DNA from 2 places in the Bacillus sp. EB V-12 genome. Region 1 is predicted to be linked to the other one. Evidence: a T-box and tRNA genes for the amino acid it is inferred to sense, from the RefSeq annotation. Region 1 holds a T-box; the other holds one or more tRNA genes.
What was found. The T-box of region 1 lies ahead of metG (methionine--tRNA ligase). A T-box ahead of a tRNA ligase gene usually reads a tRNA of that ligase, here a tRNA-Met.
Positions count from the first base shown of each region.

Region 1 (8,793 bases):
TGTTAAACTCTACAGCATATGCAGCTTATGTTCATGGTAATCAAATTGAATTGACAACAAAAGAATTTGAAATTATTTATACTTTACTGCAAAATCGAGGAAAAGTATTATCAAGAAGTGATTTGTTGAATAAGGTATGGGGCTATGAACATTATGGTGATGTAAGAGTTATAGATACACATATTAAAAACTTAAGAAAAAAATTAGGAATTCCTTATATTAAAACGGTGAAAGGCATTGGCTACAAAATCGAATCGTAGCAAAGACAACATCACCAAAAATATTTTCATCAAAACCTTATTATTTTGTATTCTTTTATCACTTTGCCTTTATCAAATTATTTACTTTCTAGCTTCAAACTACGATAAAGAACGTTTTGCGAAAGAAAATGGAACGCCGACTACAGAACAGGCTGATTCAGATAAGCAAAACGACGGAAGTAAAACGAAGCAAAATAAAGCTGTGTCAGAGGGGAGCATTTCTAATTTCCAATCTTCTATTATAGATTATAAATCTCTTTCTACAGCTATCAATCACCTTTTGCAGCCTAGCCAAACTGTAAAGGCAAAAGAACATACACAAAATCTTTCGGGGAAAAATAGCACTTCTAATCCGCCTACAGAAGCAGAAAAGAAAGCCGCTAATAATGATGCCTTACATACACAAAATGCAGCAAGTAAAACAAATGATACAAATGATAATCCAAAGTTAGCAGATGCGTTGCAACAATTAGCTCCACATATTGGCGCGACAATGCTTGCATTATCACTACTCGGATCATTAATTTATACAAAACTAATTGCCAAACCTTTTCAATATATGAGTGATGCTTTAAAAGATATTATGAATCTTGATTTCTCAGATAAAAAGCTACTTAACAAAAATGCAGATCAAACAGATTTTAATTTGCAAGTAGCTGCTTCGCAAGTACCAAATATTGTAAAAAATTTACATGAAAGCAATCAAGATTTAAGAAATGAGCTCAAGAAGGAACAACAATTAGAACAATCTCGTAAAGAATTTATGTCTATGGTATCCCATGAATTAAAAACACCAATCGCAGCCGTTATGGGACAACTAGATGGCATGATTCACGGAATTGGAGCTTATAAAGATAGAGATAAGTATTTGAAACGTTCCTACGAGATGATGCAAGACATTAACATATTAACGGAAAAAATGTCGGAATTATCCAAAATACAAAACCCTCAATTTAAACCGAATTTAGAAGTCATTTCTTTATCTAATATTATTGAGGATGTTATGAAGAAAGTAGATTACTTTGTATCTGTAAAACAATTAAATGTACAATCTAATATTAAACACGACGTACAAATTTTAGCTGATCCTAAATTTATTCAAACTGCTATTTTTAACATTATTTCAAATGCAATTCATTACACAATTGACCATCAGCACGTATATATAAAGCTTTATGAAAAACCAAATGGTTACGCATTAGAAGTATTAAATACAGGTTCACAAATTGATGAAGATAAACTTGCTCATTTATTTGAACCGTTCTATCGCGCAAACCCTGATAAACACGGTTTAGTACAAGGTAGTGGTCTTGGATTATATATCGTGAAACAAATATTAGATAAACATCAGTTTCCTTACGGGATACAAAACACAGCTCAAGGTGTAAAATGCTCCATTGTATTCCCAAAAGCAATGTAACATTCACTATAATTACATACCCCAAATTCATACTTCGTATGAGTGGCGGAATTTTGTAGAGTATATGACTCTGTTTCGTTCGCCCGTTATCCTTATTTGGATAGCGGGCGTTTTTTATTATTTAAAAGGAGGATTTTTTATGGAAAAGTTTAAATATTCATTACTCGTTTTATTCGGTGCTTGCAGCTATGGCATACTTTCAACTATTTTCAAACTCGGATTCATAAATGGATTTTCAGCACATCAACTATTAGGGGGACAATATGTCTTCGGATGGATTGGACTATTTCTACTCGTTCTTTTCTTTTCACGTCATAAAGTAACAAAAAAACAATTCTTTTCCTTACTAACCGTCGGAACAACAATGAGTATGACCGGGATTTTCTACGCTATTTCTGTAGAAGAACTACCCGCATCTATTGCTGTCGTCCTACTCTTTCAGTTCACTTGGATTGGTGTCATTATCGAAGCAATTGCAAATCGAACATTTCCAAGCCGCGATAAGATTATATCTATCCTTATTTTATTTGCTGGTACATTGTTTGCAGGTGGTGTATTTGAAGGCCTCGGACAAAGTTTTTCTACGAAAGGGATTATCTTTGGACTATTAGCTGCTGTCTCTTTTTCATTCTATGTTTTTGCAAGCGGGCGCGTCGCTACGGATGTTCCGCCTTATACGAAAAGCTTCCTTATGACAACAAGCGCTACTCTTATCGTATGCCTATTCTTTCCGCCAACCTTTTTAACAGACGGTGCTTTGCAAGCCGGTCTATGGAAATATGCTTTCTTCCTCGGATTATTCGGCGTTGTTGTACCTGTCATTTGTTTTTCAATCGGTGTACCAAAGGTTGGAACAGGGCTTGGTACAATATTAGGTGCAGCTGAATTACCAACTGCTATTATTGCTTCTATTACACTTGTACATGAAGTCGTAACGTTCATGCAGTGGATTGGAATTATTTTCATATTAGTTGGGATCTTCACTCCTCAGCTGCTTACGGCTAGGAAAGAAAGGAAACAAAATCGCGTGCATAGCGCTTGAAAAAATACAGAATTTATATAAAAGATATAACTGCAATTAAAATAAGTAAATTTATCTGGAGGTATAAATGACTATTTTAAGCATCGTATTTTTTGCTATTATGTGTATCTTCTTCCTAATAAGATATATGAAAGAAAAGAAATTTTACGATTTACTTCTCATTCCCGTTTGTATATATGCAGGAGCAGTGAAAACTCCTTTCGTAGAGTACTTAAACTTTAATACTACATTTAAAATAACGTATGATATTGCAGCTATTATTCTTGTAATCCTTGCTGTACTTTTCTTTTTGAAAGATAAGAAAGAGAATCATACTGCATAACAAAAGACCTTTCATTTACTTGAAAGGTCTTTTTCTCTATCTCATTTTACCGCTCCATACAGCTTCTCTATCTCATGCTCAATTTGTTTTACATCGATTCGCTCAAATAATGGCTGTACGCTATCAATTCTACTTGGCAACGTATTTTGCGGTTCCCAATTTCGTTTCACAATCGACAATGTGTTTCGAACTCTTTCACTTGAAAATGGTAAAAACGGTTCAAGGAGATTTGCAAAATTAGCGATAAGATACACACAGTTATAAATCGTTTCTTCACATGAAACTGGATCATCTTCTCTTTGTTTCCAAGGCTGCTTTTCATCAAAGTATTTATTTGCAAAACGTACTGCATCAAATATTGTTTCTAACGCCACCTTAAATTTAGTTTGCTCAATCGCCTCTCCTACACGCTTATATAATCCTTCTACTTTATCTTTCAGCTCTACCTCAATACTTCCCTTCGGCACGATACCACCATAATATTTTTCGATAAACTTTAATGTCCGGTTCACAAAGTTCCCGTATGCACCTAATAATTCACTATTATGACTGTAAATAAATTCCCGCCATGAAAAATCAGTATCGCGATTTTCTGGTGCGTTGACGGTTAAAAAGTAACGAATAGAATCTGGATCATAGCGTTCTAATATGTCAGGCACCCATACTGCCCAGTTTTTACTTGTAGATAATTTTCTTTTTTCAACTGTTAAATATTCATTCGAAACGATATGACGCGGGATTGCTTCCTCCCCTATTCCAAGTAATACCGCTGGCCAAATGACGGAATGAAACGGAATATTATCCTTTCCGTGCACATAATATGTTTTCGCTTCGCTATCCCAAAACTCTTGATCATCTTTCCCTGTTTCTTCAGCCCAATGTTTACTCGCTGAATAATAGCCTGTCACTGCTTCAATCCATACGTAAATTTTCTTATCTTCATACCCTTCTACTGGAATTGGTACTCCAATTGGTAAATCACGTGATACGGCCCTATCTAGTAATCCTTCCTTTACATATCTCTCTGTTAGTTGAATCGCATTGTCGCGCCATGTCCCTGTTTGCTTGGCAATTTCTACAGCCCTTTTAATTTGCTCCTGAAATGTATGCAATGCGAAATAGAAATGCTCTGTTTCCTGTACAGATGGTGTACTACCACATAACTTACATTTCTTTTCTAACAAATCGAGTGGATCTAAAATAGCAGAACACGCATCGCATTGATCTCCTCTTGCTGCTTCATGGCAATGTGGACATATTCCTTCTACATAACGATCCGGTAAAAACTGCGTACACGTTTCACAATACGCTTGTTCCACTATTTTTTTATAAATATGTCCTTCTTCTAATAAACGTAAAAAAACATTTTGAACCGTTTCATGATGGTGCTCACTATCTGTACGTGTATAGCAATCATAAGTAAAACCAAGGCTACGAAAACATCGCTGGAACTCTTCATGATACTGATCAGCAATTTCCTTCGCCGTCACACCTTCTTGTTTTGCCCTAATTGCAATCGGTGTTCCATTACAATCACTTCCTGAAACATACAGCACATTCTCACCTTTTGACCGGTAATAACGTGCTAAAATATCTCCAGGTAATAAACTCGCAATATGACCAAGATGTAATGAACCATTCGCATACGGCCAAGCGCCCCCAATAAAAATACTCATCTTACATTCCTCCTTTAAAATATAAAAAGCCCCACCCCTATCTTAAAAAAGATAAGGGCGGGGCTGTATAAACAGTCGCGGTACCACCTTATTTCGCCAATTACTCACATAATTAGCCTTAACAAGTACGGAGCTCTATGCTCTTATACTGTGGTTTTGATAACGAGTACCAACTCTCGTCGCCGCCTACTATTATCATTTGATAAGTTCAGGACGAAGCTCAAAGGCCATTGTTCAAATGAATATTCTTGCTTCTTCTCAGCTACCGAAGCTCTCTGGAAAGAATGTGTTCATCCTACTTTTCCTTTTCAACGCTTTTACGTATAACAAGTATTGTACGACTTAATCACAGAAAAATCAAACTTTTATCCAGAACGAAAAGGAAATCCCATCCTCCCGCCGAATACCTATACGTTCACAAAAGGAGTGATAACATTGAACCAAAAACAACTAAGCACTATAAATGAAAAAAGCTGGAATACAGCTGCTTATGAAGCTTGGACGAATCGCCATGGGGCGCCAGAGGATTATGCAAAAAAAATTATGGAAGATCCCACACGCGAAGTAGCACATTATTTACCTTACATACAATCTCCAAAAGGAAAACGTATTATTAACTTACTCGGCTCAAAAGGAAATAAAGCTGTCGCACTTGCCCTTTTAGGCTCTGACGTAACAGTTGTTGATATTTCAGCAAGTAATGCAAAATATGCAAATGAACTTGCGGACGCAGCAGGTGTCTCTATCCAGTATGTCGTTTCTGATGTATTAAATGTGCAGCTCTCCGAATCATTTGATATCGTATTGCTGGAACTTGGTGTACTCCATTACTTTCTAGATTTAAAACCACTCTTTCAAAAAATTGCTACTTTACTTAAGCGAGATGGAATGCTTATACTTCGTGACTATCATCCTGTTTACACAAAATTATTAGGAGTCGACCACCCATCATTTCAGGCCAATGGAAATTATTTCGATGAAGAATTAATTGAAGATGATGTTGCTTATAGCATCCTTCTTACAGAAGCACAGAAAGAATCGCTACCTAAAACAACCATCCGTCGCTGGACGCTAGGAGAAATCATTACAACACTTGCGGAAGAACGTTTTAAAATCGAAAAACTAGTTGAAGAACATGGATCTCATCAAAGATGGGTCTTTCCTTCTACTGCACCAGAAGGAATCGAAGAACGTATCCCTGGTCTATATACAATAATTGCGACAGCATGCAAAAAAGGATCCCTTCACGGATAGGATCCTTTTTGCATGCTCACGCATATAAGTTGAGGTTGGAGATTACCATAATTCTGTAGAATAGGACACAAGATATTTCAACATTTCGTCTCTGACTTACGTCGTCAAAAAGGGGTATGACCAACATAACGAAGAGTAATGTTTTTAGTTGATACTGATAATCGTTATCAACTAATTAGAAGTATACATGATGTCATTTCAAATTTCAATAGCATTTCTAATATTTATTTATGAATTTTATGATATGCAAATGTATACATTTTAAGAACTTTTTCTAATACTAATCTGACTCCTTCCATTATCTGCTATAATTTTCATTGAACAGATTAATAACTTCATAATAATGTTTTTATTAATTTTGTTTTAAATATCTATAAATCATAATAAACAGTTTAAATGAGGGTAGGGGTAACGATGAAATATGTTAGTATTCGAAAAAAACTACTGTTCACACTCTTAAGCATTTCTTCTTTATTTAGTATTGCTCTTATTGTTATTCTTTCATTCGCCATGAATCAAGCAAGTGAAATCGAAACGTTAAAAAATGATGTATCAAAAAGAGCGACGATTTTAAAAGAACGTGGCGATTGGTTCCAAGCACAAGTTGCTGGTTTACAAGAATATTTGCTATCACATGATCAAAAAGGATTAGATAAGTTCAATCGAGAAGGGAAAAAATTAGCTGATACTAGAGAGAAAGTAACAAGTGACAAGAAGCTCCCAGAAGGAATGAAAGAAGCTATTTTAATGGGTGGAAAATGGCGTAGCGTCATAGATAATGAGGTACTACCTCTTGCGCGTGAAGGAAAATGGGACGAAGCATCCAAAATTGCTTTATCACAAACAGATTATGTAAATGATCTTTTAGGTCGTTTTAATAAATATACAAATGAAGAGAATGAGAAACGTGACGCATTAATTGCTGATGTCGAGTCTTCTTCATCACTTATTCAATATATTATTTTCTTCTCACTTATTACATGTACATTAACGTCTATCTTATTAGCATGGTGGTTCTCTGGTAAACTCGTTAAACCAATTCGACAAATTGATGAGAAGTTAAAAGAATTAGCTTCTCAAGACGGAGATTTAACGGCTAGATTACACGTAACAAGTAAAGATGAAATTGGTGACATTGCAAATTCCTTTAATCAAATGCTCACTAACTTACAGCATATAATAAAACAAGTTCAACAAACATCAACAAGTGTAAAAGAAGCTTCCGAAAATGTATTTATCGAAACAACCGCTTCTATGGAAAATACCGCAAGAACCCAAGAAACTATGAATGCTCTTGAACACAATATTCGTTCACAAGTTTCTAGCATTGAAGAAAGTTCAACCGCAATGGATGACATGGCAACGAGTGTTCAGCGTATCGCTGAGTCCGCCTCTTCTGTTACTAGTTTAGCTGTCACAACTTCAGAAAAAGCAGATGATGGGAATAAAGTCATTGAGAAATCTATTACACAAATGCATACAATTAACGAAGCTGTTAACGCTACATCACAAGTAGTTGAGCGGCTCATTACACATACAAATCATATAGATACTGCACTTCAATCTATTTCAAATATCGCCGACCAAACAAATTTGCTCGCTTTAAATGCTTCTATTGAAGCAGCTCGTGCTGGTGAACACGGCAAAGGATTCGCTGTTGTTGCCGATGAAGTTCGAAAACTTGCTGAACAATCTCAACTAGCCGCAACTGACATTAACCATTTACTTCATCAAATTCAAGCTGATACAAAAATAGCAAATGATATGATGACACAAGGTCAAGCAGAAGCTTCTGAAGGAATTACGGTTATTCGTACCGCCGGATCTTCATTCTCAGAAATTGTTAACCACATTAACAAAGTCTCTACACAAATGCAAGAAATGTCTGCAACTGCTGAAGAGATGGCTGCAAGCTCTGAAGAAATGAACGCAGCTTTAAATAATATCGCTTCTATTTCAAACGAAGTTGCTGCAGAAACATCACAAACAGCGCATTCGGCTGGTGATCAAGTAAACAAAATGAGTATCGTGGCTAACAAATCATCTGAAATGAAAACAATCGTACAAGAACTTGAAGTTCTCGTCTCTCATTTCAAAACAAACGCTTAAAGTGAAAATGACACGAGCTCAAAGGTATAGGAATGAAAGTTTTACAGTCTCTCTTTTTTCACTTTAAAATATCTCTTTCTATCTCTCATTCCGTCTGCTATAATTCCTAAAGGAAATAAGAAAGCTTTATTCCAACTGGAGTAAAGCTTTCTTTCAATTTTTTACATTTATTAATTCTAATACTAAGATTTCACAAAGGAGGCTTTTAATTATATGAATTTTGTAAGTATCAGAAAAAAACTTATGTTCATGATGGGAACGATTTGCGCTTTATTTGGTGTCGCCTTAGCATTTATTTTATTTTTTGCTATCGACCAATCTCGTAAAGCTGAAACATTACAAAAAGAAATTTCTCCACTGGCAACAGAATTGAAAGAGCGTGGAGACGCTTATCAAGTACAGCTCTCTGCTTTAAGAGGTTATTTACTACAACATGATCAAGTCGAATTAGACAAGTTTAATGAGATGAGTAAACGTCTTGAGGATTCAAAAGATAAACTTCTTTCTAATCCAAATCTTTCTTCGTCCGTAAAAAGCACAATGGAATTAGGGTCTACTTGGAGAAAGTTCATTGAAGAAAAAGTATTCACTCTTGCAAAAGAACAAAAATGGGAAGAAGCTTTACAAGTAGCTTCTTCAGAAAACGGAACGGTCTATAAAGTAATTGGTGACTTCACAAATTACAGTAATGAACAAGCTAAATTACGTGA
Region 1 covers NZ_JBUXJL010000006.1:123,356-132,148, forward strand. Annotated here, with positions in the region: gene ACZDYH_RS19625 (response regulator transcription factor) at 1-260, shown strand, start outside; gene ACZDYH_RS19630 (sensor histidine kinase) at 238-1,680, shown strand; gene ACZDYH_RS19635 (EamA family transporter) at 1,820-2,722, shown strand; gene ACZDYH_RS19640 (hypothetical protein) at 2,790-3,044, shown strand; gene metG (methionine--tRNA ligase) at 3,086-4,720, opposite strand; T-box leader at 4,771-5,041, opposite strand; gene ACZDYH_RS19650 (class I SAM-dependent methyltransferase) at 5,156-5,974, shown strand; gene ACZDYH_RS19655 (methyl-accepting chemotaxis protein) at 6,389-8,083, shown strand; gene ACZDYH_RS19660 (methyl-accepting chemotaxis protein) at 8,297-8,793, shown strand, end outside.

Region 2 (8,793 bases), on a different contig from region 1:
TCAGTAAATAAAAGATGGTATTACGGAAGATACGATTCATTCCTAACCTCCTCTCACGGCATAAACACTATAGTAAATCGTAACATAGAAAAACTTTCCTATACAATTGTGAAGCCTATATTTAATTAATTTGAGTAAACGCTTGGTTTTAATACGCCTACATAAGGAAGATTACGGTATTGCTCTTTATAATCTAATCCATATCCTACTACAAATTCATGTGGAACAGTAAATCCAACATAATCCGCTTTCAGATCAACCTTACGGCCTGTTGGCTTATCTAATAATGTAACAATTTTTACAGACTTCGCTTTACGATATTTGAATAAGTCTACTAAGTAGCTTAGTGTAAGACCACTATCAATAATATCTTCGACGATTAAAATATCGCGACCTTCTACAGAAGTATCAAGATCTTTTAAAATTTTCACTTCGCCTGTTGAAACTGTAGAGTGACCGTAACTAGATACAGCCATAAAATCCATTTCAAGATATGTATCTGTTCTCTTTAATAAATCTGCCATGAATGGCATTGCGCCTTTTAATACACCAATTGCAAGAGGTACTGTGTTTTTATAATCCTCTGCAATAATTGCACCTAGTTCGCGCACCTTTTCTTGTATTTGCTCTTCAGAAATTAATACTTTTTCGATATCTTGATTCATCATTTCATTATCCTCCCGGAAGACTCCTTGCTTTTGTAGTGAATAATCATATATTTATCCTTCTTTGCCATCTCTTTCGAAATTGCAAATGCAGATCGTTTCAACAAGGGTACCCAAATAATAGTCCCACTTGCATCACAAACGACCGGCCATTCTTCTCTTTTTTCTTTCGGTACTTTCGCTTCGATAAAAATAGCTTTTATCTTTTTCGTGCCATTCATACCTTGTATTGACATGCGATCTCCATTTTCTCTAGAACGAATACGAAGTGGATATGATATATCATTATACTTAGCAACAAATACTGTTTCATTCATGTTACTTGGTATATCTTCGCTCACCTCTGTTACAAATTCATCCCCGTTCAATAGCGTAATGGTCCCGGGTACTAATAAATCTTGTGAAAAAGGAGAGACAATTTCTTGTTTAAATCTAAAGCTACACTCCTCGTATGAACGAACAATTTTCAAATCACCCGGAAAATCAAGTGAACCTGAAGGTTGTGTCCGCTTAAAAAACTCAATCAACTTGTCAATATGTATAGAAGAAAGAGAAGATGGAATCTTATATTCATAAAGATAGTTTAATATTAGTTGAATCCCTCTTCTTTGTAAAGGCATAGACATGGATTCAAAGGCAGGAATTGATAAGCTAATTTGTTTATCACTTTTTTTTGTAATTACTTTATTCATTTTCTCAAAAGCTAATTCCTGCAAATAAGCCTCATCCTCTTGCATCTGCACGCTAAATTTTTGGAATTTCTCATGCATTTGTGGATTTTCTTCTTTCAAATGAGGAAGGACATATTTACGTAATCGATTCCTTGTATATACTTCCTTTTTATTACTCGGATCTATACGTGGCATTAAATTTAGCTTATTACAGTAATCAACAATTTCTTCCTTCGTTACGCCAAGTAACGGCCTAATTAAATATCCATTATGAAAAGGACGCTTCACTGCAATTCCTGCATATCCTTTCGGAGTACTCCCTCTTACAAGACGCATTAAAATTGTCTCGACTTGATCATCTCCATGATGTCCAAGAGCAACATATCTCGCATCATATTTCTTCATTATTCTTTCCAAAAATGCATATCTGCATTCTCTCGCAGCAACCTGTGCATTCATTCCGTATTGCTGTTGATATTGTGATACATTAATCCTTATCGTTTCACAAATAATTCCCAGTTCTTCACAAAGGCCCTGCACAAACTGTAAATCCTCATAAGATTCATCACCTCTAAACATATGATCCACATGAGCAACTACAATTTCCAACTGTTTTTCCGCTCTTTTTTCTAATAAATAATATAAAAGCGCTAACGAGTCAGGACCACCAGAAACTCCCACAACAATTGTTGAATCATTCTTTAATACATCATGCTGCTTTACAAAGTCATCTACTTTTTCAACAAATGTATCTTTCAACTTCGCAATCACCTTTCATTAAACAAGAACAGCAACCTTAGTCACCTTGTCTACAATGGTACAACTTTTACAAACATTGTGCAAAAAAAAGATATACAAAAATTACATTTTTATCTTACATCCTCCGTGTCTATTCACAAAATTAATAACATTACCTTTTCCCACAAAAAAACCTAGGTATTCACCTAGGTTTTTAAAATCAAATTATAGATAAACATTCCACTTACATTTTACTGCGCTTGCATTCCTACAATCGGAATCGTAGCCCACTTCGGCATATTTTTCTTCACTTTTGCCACTACAATAGTCATATCATCATTTATATAACCATCACAAGAGCGAATCACTTCTTCCATAATGATATCAGCAATTTCTTGCGGGTCTTCGGTTTGCAATTCTTTAATTTTTCGTTTCATCCACAATTCATGATTCTCCACATGCTGTGCTCCTTCAAAAATCCCATCACTCATCATAATAAGAATATCGCCCGTTTTTAATTGTTCACCCACCACATCAACTTCAACATCTTCGATGATTCCCATCGGCAAATTACTTGCTTCAATTTTCAAAATATTATTTGCGCGTTTAACAAAACTCGGCGTTGATCCAATCTTTAAAAACCTTGCACTCGCATCCCGCAAATCTACCATAGCTAAATCTAATGTCGTAAACATTTCTTCTGTCGTTCTCAAAGAAAGAATTGAATTGATAGACTTAATTGCTATTTCTTCATCAATGCCTGATTGGAGTATTTTTTGTAATAATTTCACCGTTTCCTTACTTTCCATATGAGCTCTTTGCCCATTACCCATACCATCACTAATCGCAAGTGCATATTTACCAACACTTAAATCCATCATCGCATAAGAGTCACCCGAAACAAATCCACCGCCTTTTGCAGCTGTAGCCAATCCTGTATCAAGAGAATACGTCTTCGCCGAACCAAATGATATTAAACTATGGCCATTTGGATAAGAAGACTTTTCTTCATGTTTAACGACAATATTTTCTTTAAGGATATCTGAAAGCATCGGTGCAACTAACTTTTCACACTCACCATGTTCATTAGATGCAACTGGAATTAACATTTCAATATCAATACTTCCTCTATCTAAACAATAAATATCAACATGCTCTACTTCGACACCAAAATCTCGGAACGCTTGCATAATCTGTTCTTCCTGCACTTGATGATTTTCACGCTCTCGTTGTATCTCCTTAGCAAAATCCTCCATAACCTTTGATACACCTAATAGTTGCTCCGCTACTATTCTACGATTTTCCTTCATTTGTTTTCGTAATTTTTGTCCCTCATAGAAGTGATCTAATTCACCGGCTACTAAATCCGTCACTTTTTTCCCTCTCACACAATGCTTGTCCCACTCACGAACTAATTTACGATTATGTTGCAGGGTTCCTTCTTCCGTTTCATTCATTATTTGTTTCATATAATCGTACGTTTTATCAAAATTCACTACCCAGCATTGATCCTTTTTAAAGCATGTTTGACATGTTTTCGCAGTAATTGTACTCAAAAACAAATCTGCTTCTGTCTCTTTATCTTCTTCCTCTACATACCCATATACAGAAAAGCTATTAGATAAAGCAGCAAATACATTTGCAAATTGGTTGATTTTATTTGCTGTAACATCACGCATCCTTCTTAAATATTGTTGTTGATCTTGCGAATGCTCTTGTGTACCTGGCATAAATTTAGCAATACGATCCAAAACAAGCTTCGGTGTTAATAAGAAGATAACAATCGCTACACCTGACTCAATTAAAGTTGTTACAATATTTGTCTGTTTGTCTACATATAATGTAATTAAGCTTGTCCCAATTAATAAACCTAAACTAACACCTAAACGCTTTCCTTCTTTTAACAATCCACCAAGCAATCCAGAAAAAGCAAGAAGGCTAAGCTGAGACAAGCTAGACACATTTGCTAAACTTAATATTAGTCCTGTTACAACCCCCACTGTAGACCCTGTGGCAGCACCCGCAATAAATGCAAATACTAGCACTAAATACCTTGTAAAAATATGTTGAATAGAAGCATCATATACAAACCAATCTGTTGTACCCGTTAAAACAGATGCTAGTAATATAATCAAACAAACAATTTCTTCCGTCTCTAATGCCTGTTGTTTTCCTTTCCTTTCCACTAAAAGTGGGACACTTTGTAAAAATATCATAGTTAATACAAAACTAAGCCCAGCCTCAATGGTACTAACGAGTAAATCGTACATGGTGACAGTTTGTTGTGCAAAATATACAACAACTAAGTGTGCGGTTAATGCGGAGATAAATACTTGAAATGGAACAAGTCCAACAGTTTTACGTGTAAATCGACTAAAGAAGATATTATAAATGAAGAAGGTAAAGATAGATGCAAAGGTAAAAAACAAATTATCTATCGATACTGAAAGAGCTCCTCCCATTAGAGCTAAAAATGCTAGCGGCATCTTATCCCGCTTCATAACATAAACAGCAGCAAAAAATGGCAGTGCAAACGGTAAAATATTTGTTAATATATATGCTCGTCCCAAAAGAAAACCAATAACAACAATAATAAATCCCCATCTAAAGAAAACTTGCTCAAATTTCATTCGCAACTTACTCGTCCACTTTATTCCATCAAGCTGACTCTCATTCATTGCCAATGCACTTGTATTCATAGTATTCCTTCCTGCTTTAGGCATATTTTTAACACCACCTGCATAGTTTAATTACTGTCATTATAAAAGATGATTGTTGGTTTTTTTGTCAAAACAACAGTTTTCACTTTTATAATCGTTCGACTTTTTATTCGAAATAACTCTACAGATATACAGGGTATGTAAGTTATTTTCGAGATTTTAATTAAACATTCAGAAAATATAGGGTGATTTTGTAGAAGTGTTGTATATCTTAATTTATTTAACAAAAAAAGATCATGCAAATTTGCATGATCTTTTTAGATGACCCGTACGGGATTCGAACCCGTGTTACCGCCGTGAAAGGGCGGTGTCTTAACCACTTGACCAACGGGCCGTTAAATTAAATATAGCGGCGGAGGGGATCGAACCCCCGACCTCACGGGTATGAACCGTACGCTCTAGCCAGCTGAGCTACACCGCCATGTCGTCTTATTTAACGGACAATTAGTATCTTACATCAGATACTAATTAAAGTCAACACATCTCAAAAACTTTTTTGAAAATATTTTTTACATATAAAAAAGCACCCTGAGACATTACTCTGGGTACCTCTCTATATGTTAAAAACTAAACGTCCTTATTATCCGCGACGCGCGCCACGGCCACCACGTTTAGACTCTGTGTTACGCTTTAAAGAAGTTAAACGATCTTCGCTATCTTTTAAGAAGCGTGCCATCTTTTGCTCAAATGTTTCTTTCGGAGCTCGGTCGTTACCGCCACCGCGATTATCTCTGTTGAAAGAGCGATTATTACGTTGTGGACGTCCAGAACGTTGTTGATCACCACCGCGTTGGTATTCACCACGTGGACGATCTCCTTCTGTTTTTTCACGTTCTTTCGCTTTTTTGATAGATAAACCAATCTTTCCATCTTTTTCAACATTAATAACTTTTACTTCTACTTGGTCGCCCACTTTTAAGTGATCGTTAATATCTTTTACATAGTTATCAGCAACTTCACTAATATGAACAAGACCCGTTAAGCCCTCTGGCAGCTCCACAAAAGCCCCAAAATTTGTAATACCTGTTACTTTACCCTGTAACTTGCTGCCTACCTCGATTGACATAAAAAAAATGCTCCTCCTTAGTGGTTAAAAAGTCAAATTTTACTTTATTATATATAATCCTAAAATATAGTGTCAATAAGACATACTCTACTTAGAAACAGGAAAAATTATCTCCCCTTTACCAGAGAAGAAATAATCCCTTCTAGCAATCTTTAATACGTACTCTTCATCATTTAACTTTTGAACTTCGTCTTTTAGACTTTTTTCTTTATTCGTTAATGAATCCAGTTCTTTTTTCATGTCCTTAACTTTTGCTTCTTTTGCTTTAATGGAACTGTTTTGTTGATAAAACGTTACACTAATACTCGCAATAATTGTAAAAGTAAAGACAAGAAAAACCGCTAAACGGCGATAAAGTCGCTTCCTGTTCTCATCCGTTTGTATTATATGCTCTTTAACAGGATTTGGACTCTGTTTTTCGATTGTTCTTTGTCTCAGTTCCCTCATTTCCGAGGTCCCCCTAACTTCTTTTTTATATGCTCCCATAGTTGGAAGATATGTCCCTTCAATTTTGCTATATATTGCAGGAACCCTATATGTTTCACTATAAAAAGTTTAACACGATTAGGGAGAAGTTTCCATATGAGCGAAGCAATAAATCGAACAGGCCAGAAAAAAACTTTCCATATGAAAAGTAATATCCAAATCACCATTTTCCATAACACATGTCCAATTGAAAGCAGTATACGAAATAAGAATAATATAAATGCAATAAATAGCTGCGCTATAATAATAACAGGTTTTATCATGAGTAGCTGTATAATTCGAACAAAAAAATATGTTGTTTGCATAAAAATATAGATGAGAAAATTTAACAGCTTCATGTATAGTGCCTTCAATAAGCTTTGATATGCCGCAAAACCACATAATAATGCCAAAAACACATATATACGTAGCTCAGCTTCATTTACGAGAAGCAATACATAAAAGACGAATAATGCTTGGACAATCCAAAATAATATATCATGTATAAATACAAGCCAACGTTTACGTTCTTGCCGCTTTAAAAAACGTTGATATGTATCTAAAGACGCTCCAATCCAAGCACCCATCCCAATCATTGAAAGCATTGTATACAACTGAATTGTTAAGCTCATTTAAACAACTTACTAAAGAAACCTTTAGTTTTTTCCCCTTGATTTTCATCAATATACAGCATCTCATTAACTTTCCCTTTAATCGACACAATACCTTTTTCCACATCTAAATTTTTCATTTGTAAATTTTGACCACGAATCGTTAAAAAACCCATTACGGTCTCTAGTAAAAACTCTTCGCTATCAAAACTCTCTACCTGCTTCACACCGGTAATATCAATTATACGCCTGCCACGCATAATAATGTCATGCTCTACAGAAACATTTTGTTGATTAGAAGACGTAGGTGAGTAACCATTATTCACGTAAATCCCCCCATAGGTTTTTACTAGCTAATAGTAATGTATGAGGGGATACATGATTTTAGAACAAGCCTTCTTCCGCTTTTACTTTTTCTTCACGAACTAAGCTATACATATTTGCTGCATCTTCTTTTTTAGTTGTTTCTTTTAATTCATTTATTTTCACAGTCACTATTTTTTGACCAAAACGAATTGTTAATTCATCAGCTACTTTCACATCAGAACTCGCTTTTGCCACTTGACCATTAATAGATATTCTTCCTTGATCAGCTACTTCTTTCGCTAATGTTCTTCTTTTAATTAAACGTGATACTTTTAAAAACTTATCTAGACGCATATCAAATCCCCCTATTAACGCTCTGTTTGTTTCGCTTCTTCCCATAAAACATCTAACTGTTCTAATGATAAATCTTTCATCTCTTTATTCATTTCAGCTACTTTTGCCTCCATGTATAAAAAACGACCAGTAAATTTCTCATTAGTTGAACGTAACGCCTCTTCTGGATCTATTTTGTAATGACGAGCTATATTAACAAATGCAAATAGTAAATCACCAAACTCACCCAGCATCTTTTCCTCATCCATATTTGTAACCTCTTGTTGGAACTCTTGCCATTCTTCCAAAGCTTTCTCTATCATCGGTTGCACATCAACCCAATCAAATCCAACCTTACCAGCTTTCTTCTGAATTTCATAGGCGCGTAGTAACTGCGGCAAACTTTTTGGAACGCCATTTAAAACAGATTCTTTCACGAATCCTTTTTCTTGTTTTTTAATTTCTTCCCAATTTGCAATCACTTCATCAGCGCTGTTTACATCCGTATTTCCAAACACATGCGGATGGCGACGAACCATTTTCTCAGATAGAGTTCGAATGATATCATCTATAGAGAACCAACCTTCATCTTCTCCGATTTGAGCATGAAGCATAACTTGTAATAATATATCACCTAATTCTTCTACTAAGTGATCATCATCCTCTTCATCGATTGCTTCCAACACTTCATAAGCTTCCTCAATTAAATATTTCTTTAATGATTGATGTGTTTGCTTTTTATCCCACGGACAACCATTTGGACCACGAAGTTCCGCAATAATTTCTCTAAGAACATCAAACTGTTGATACAAGGACGCACGCTCCTGAACTGGCGGCACGTACACACTCGTTAAATTATTCAATTCCGTTTCATGATCTAACATGTACAACGGTACCTTCTTTACTTGTTCAAATGAAGTTCCTGCAGCTGTTACGATATACACTTCATAATCATCTGGTAACATCTCCATTAATGTTAATTTCACATCAGATGCAACGAATGCATCATATACTTGGCAAAAGATTAAATGTTGACGCAGTTCTAATTGCCCTCTTTCAAATGATGTAGCATCAAGTAATTGGAATCCTTCAATCGGATCAATCTTTAGACTTGCAAACATAGGATCAAGGAAACTTTGTCCACCCTCAATTCGCACTTCAACATTTGAAACTTCTCCTTTTTCTAACAGTAGCTGAACTGTTCTTTCTGCTACAAGT
Region 2 covers NZ_JBUXJL010000020.1:12,739-21,531, forward strand. Annotated here, with positions in the region: gene ftsH (ATP-dependent zinc metalloprotease FtsH) at 1-40, opposite strand, end outside; gene hpt (hypoxanthine phosphoribosyltransferase) at 126-668, opposite strand; gene tilS (tRNA lysidine(34) synthetase TilS) at 665-2,095, opposite strand; gene spoIIE (stage II sporulation protein E) at 2,326-4,797, opposite strand; tRNA gene ACZDYH_RS28575 (tRNA-Glu) at 5,057-5,128, opposite strand; tRNA gene ACZDYH_RS28580 (tRNA-Met) at 5,142-5,215, opposite strand; gene ACZDYH_RS28585 (S1 domain-containing RNA-binding protein) at 5,375-5,860, opposite strand; gene divIC (cell division protein DivIC) at 5,948-6,307, opposite strand; gene yabQ (spore cortex biosynthesis protein YabQ) at 6,304-6,957, opposite strand; gene yabP (sporulation protein YabP) at 6,954-7,262, opposite strand; gene ACZDYH_RS28605 (RNA-binding S4 domain-containing protein) at 7,321-7,596, opposite strand; gene yabN (bifunctional methyltransferase/pyrophosphohydrolase YabN) at 7,611-8,793, opposite strand, start outside.
Region 2: it encodes a tRNA-Met, which carries the amino acid that the T-box ahead of metG (methionine--tRNA ligase) is inferred to sense. The anticodon was not compared.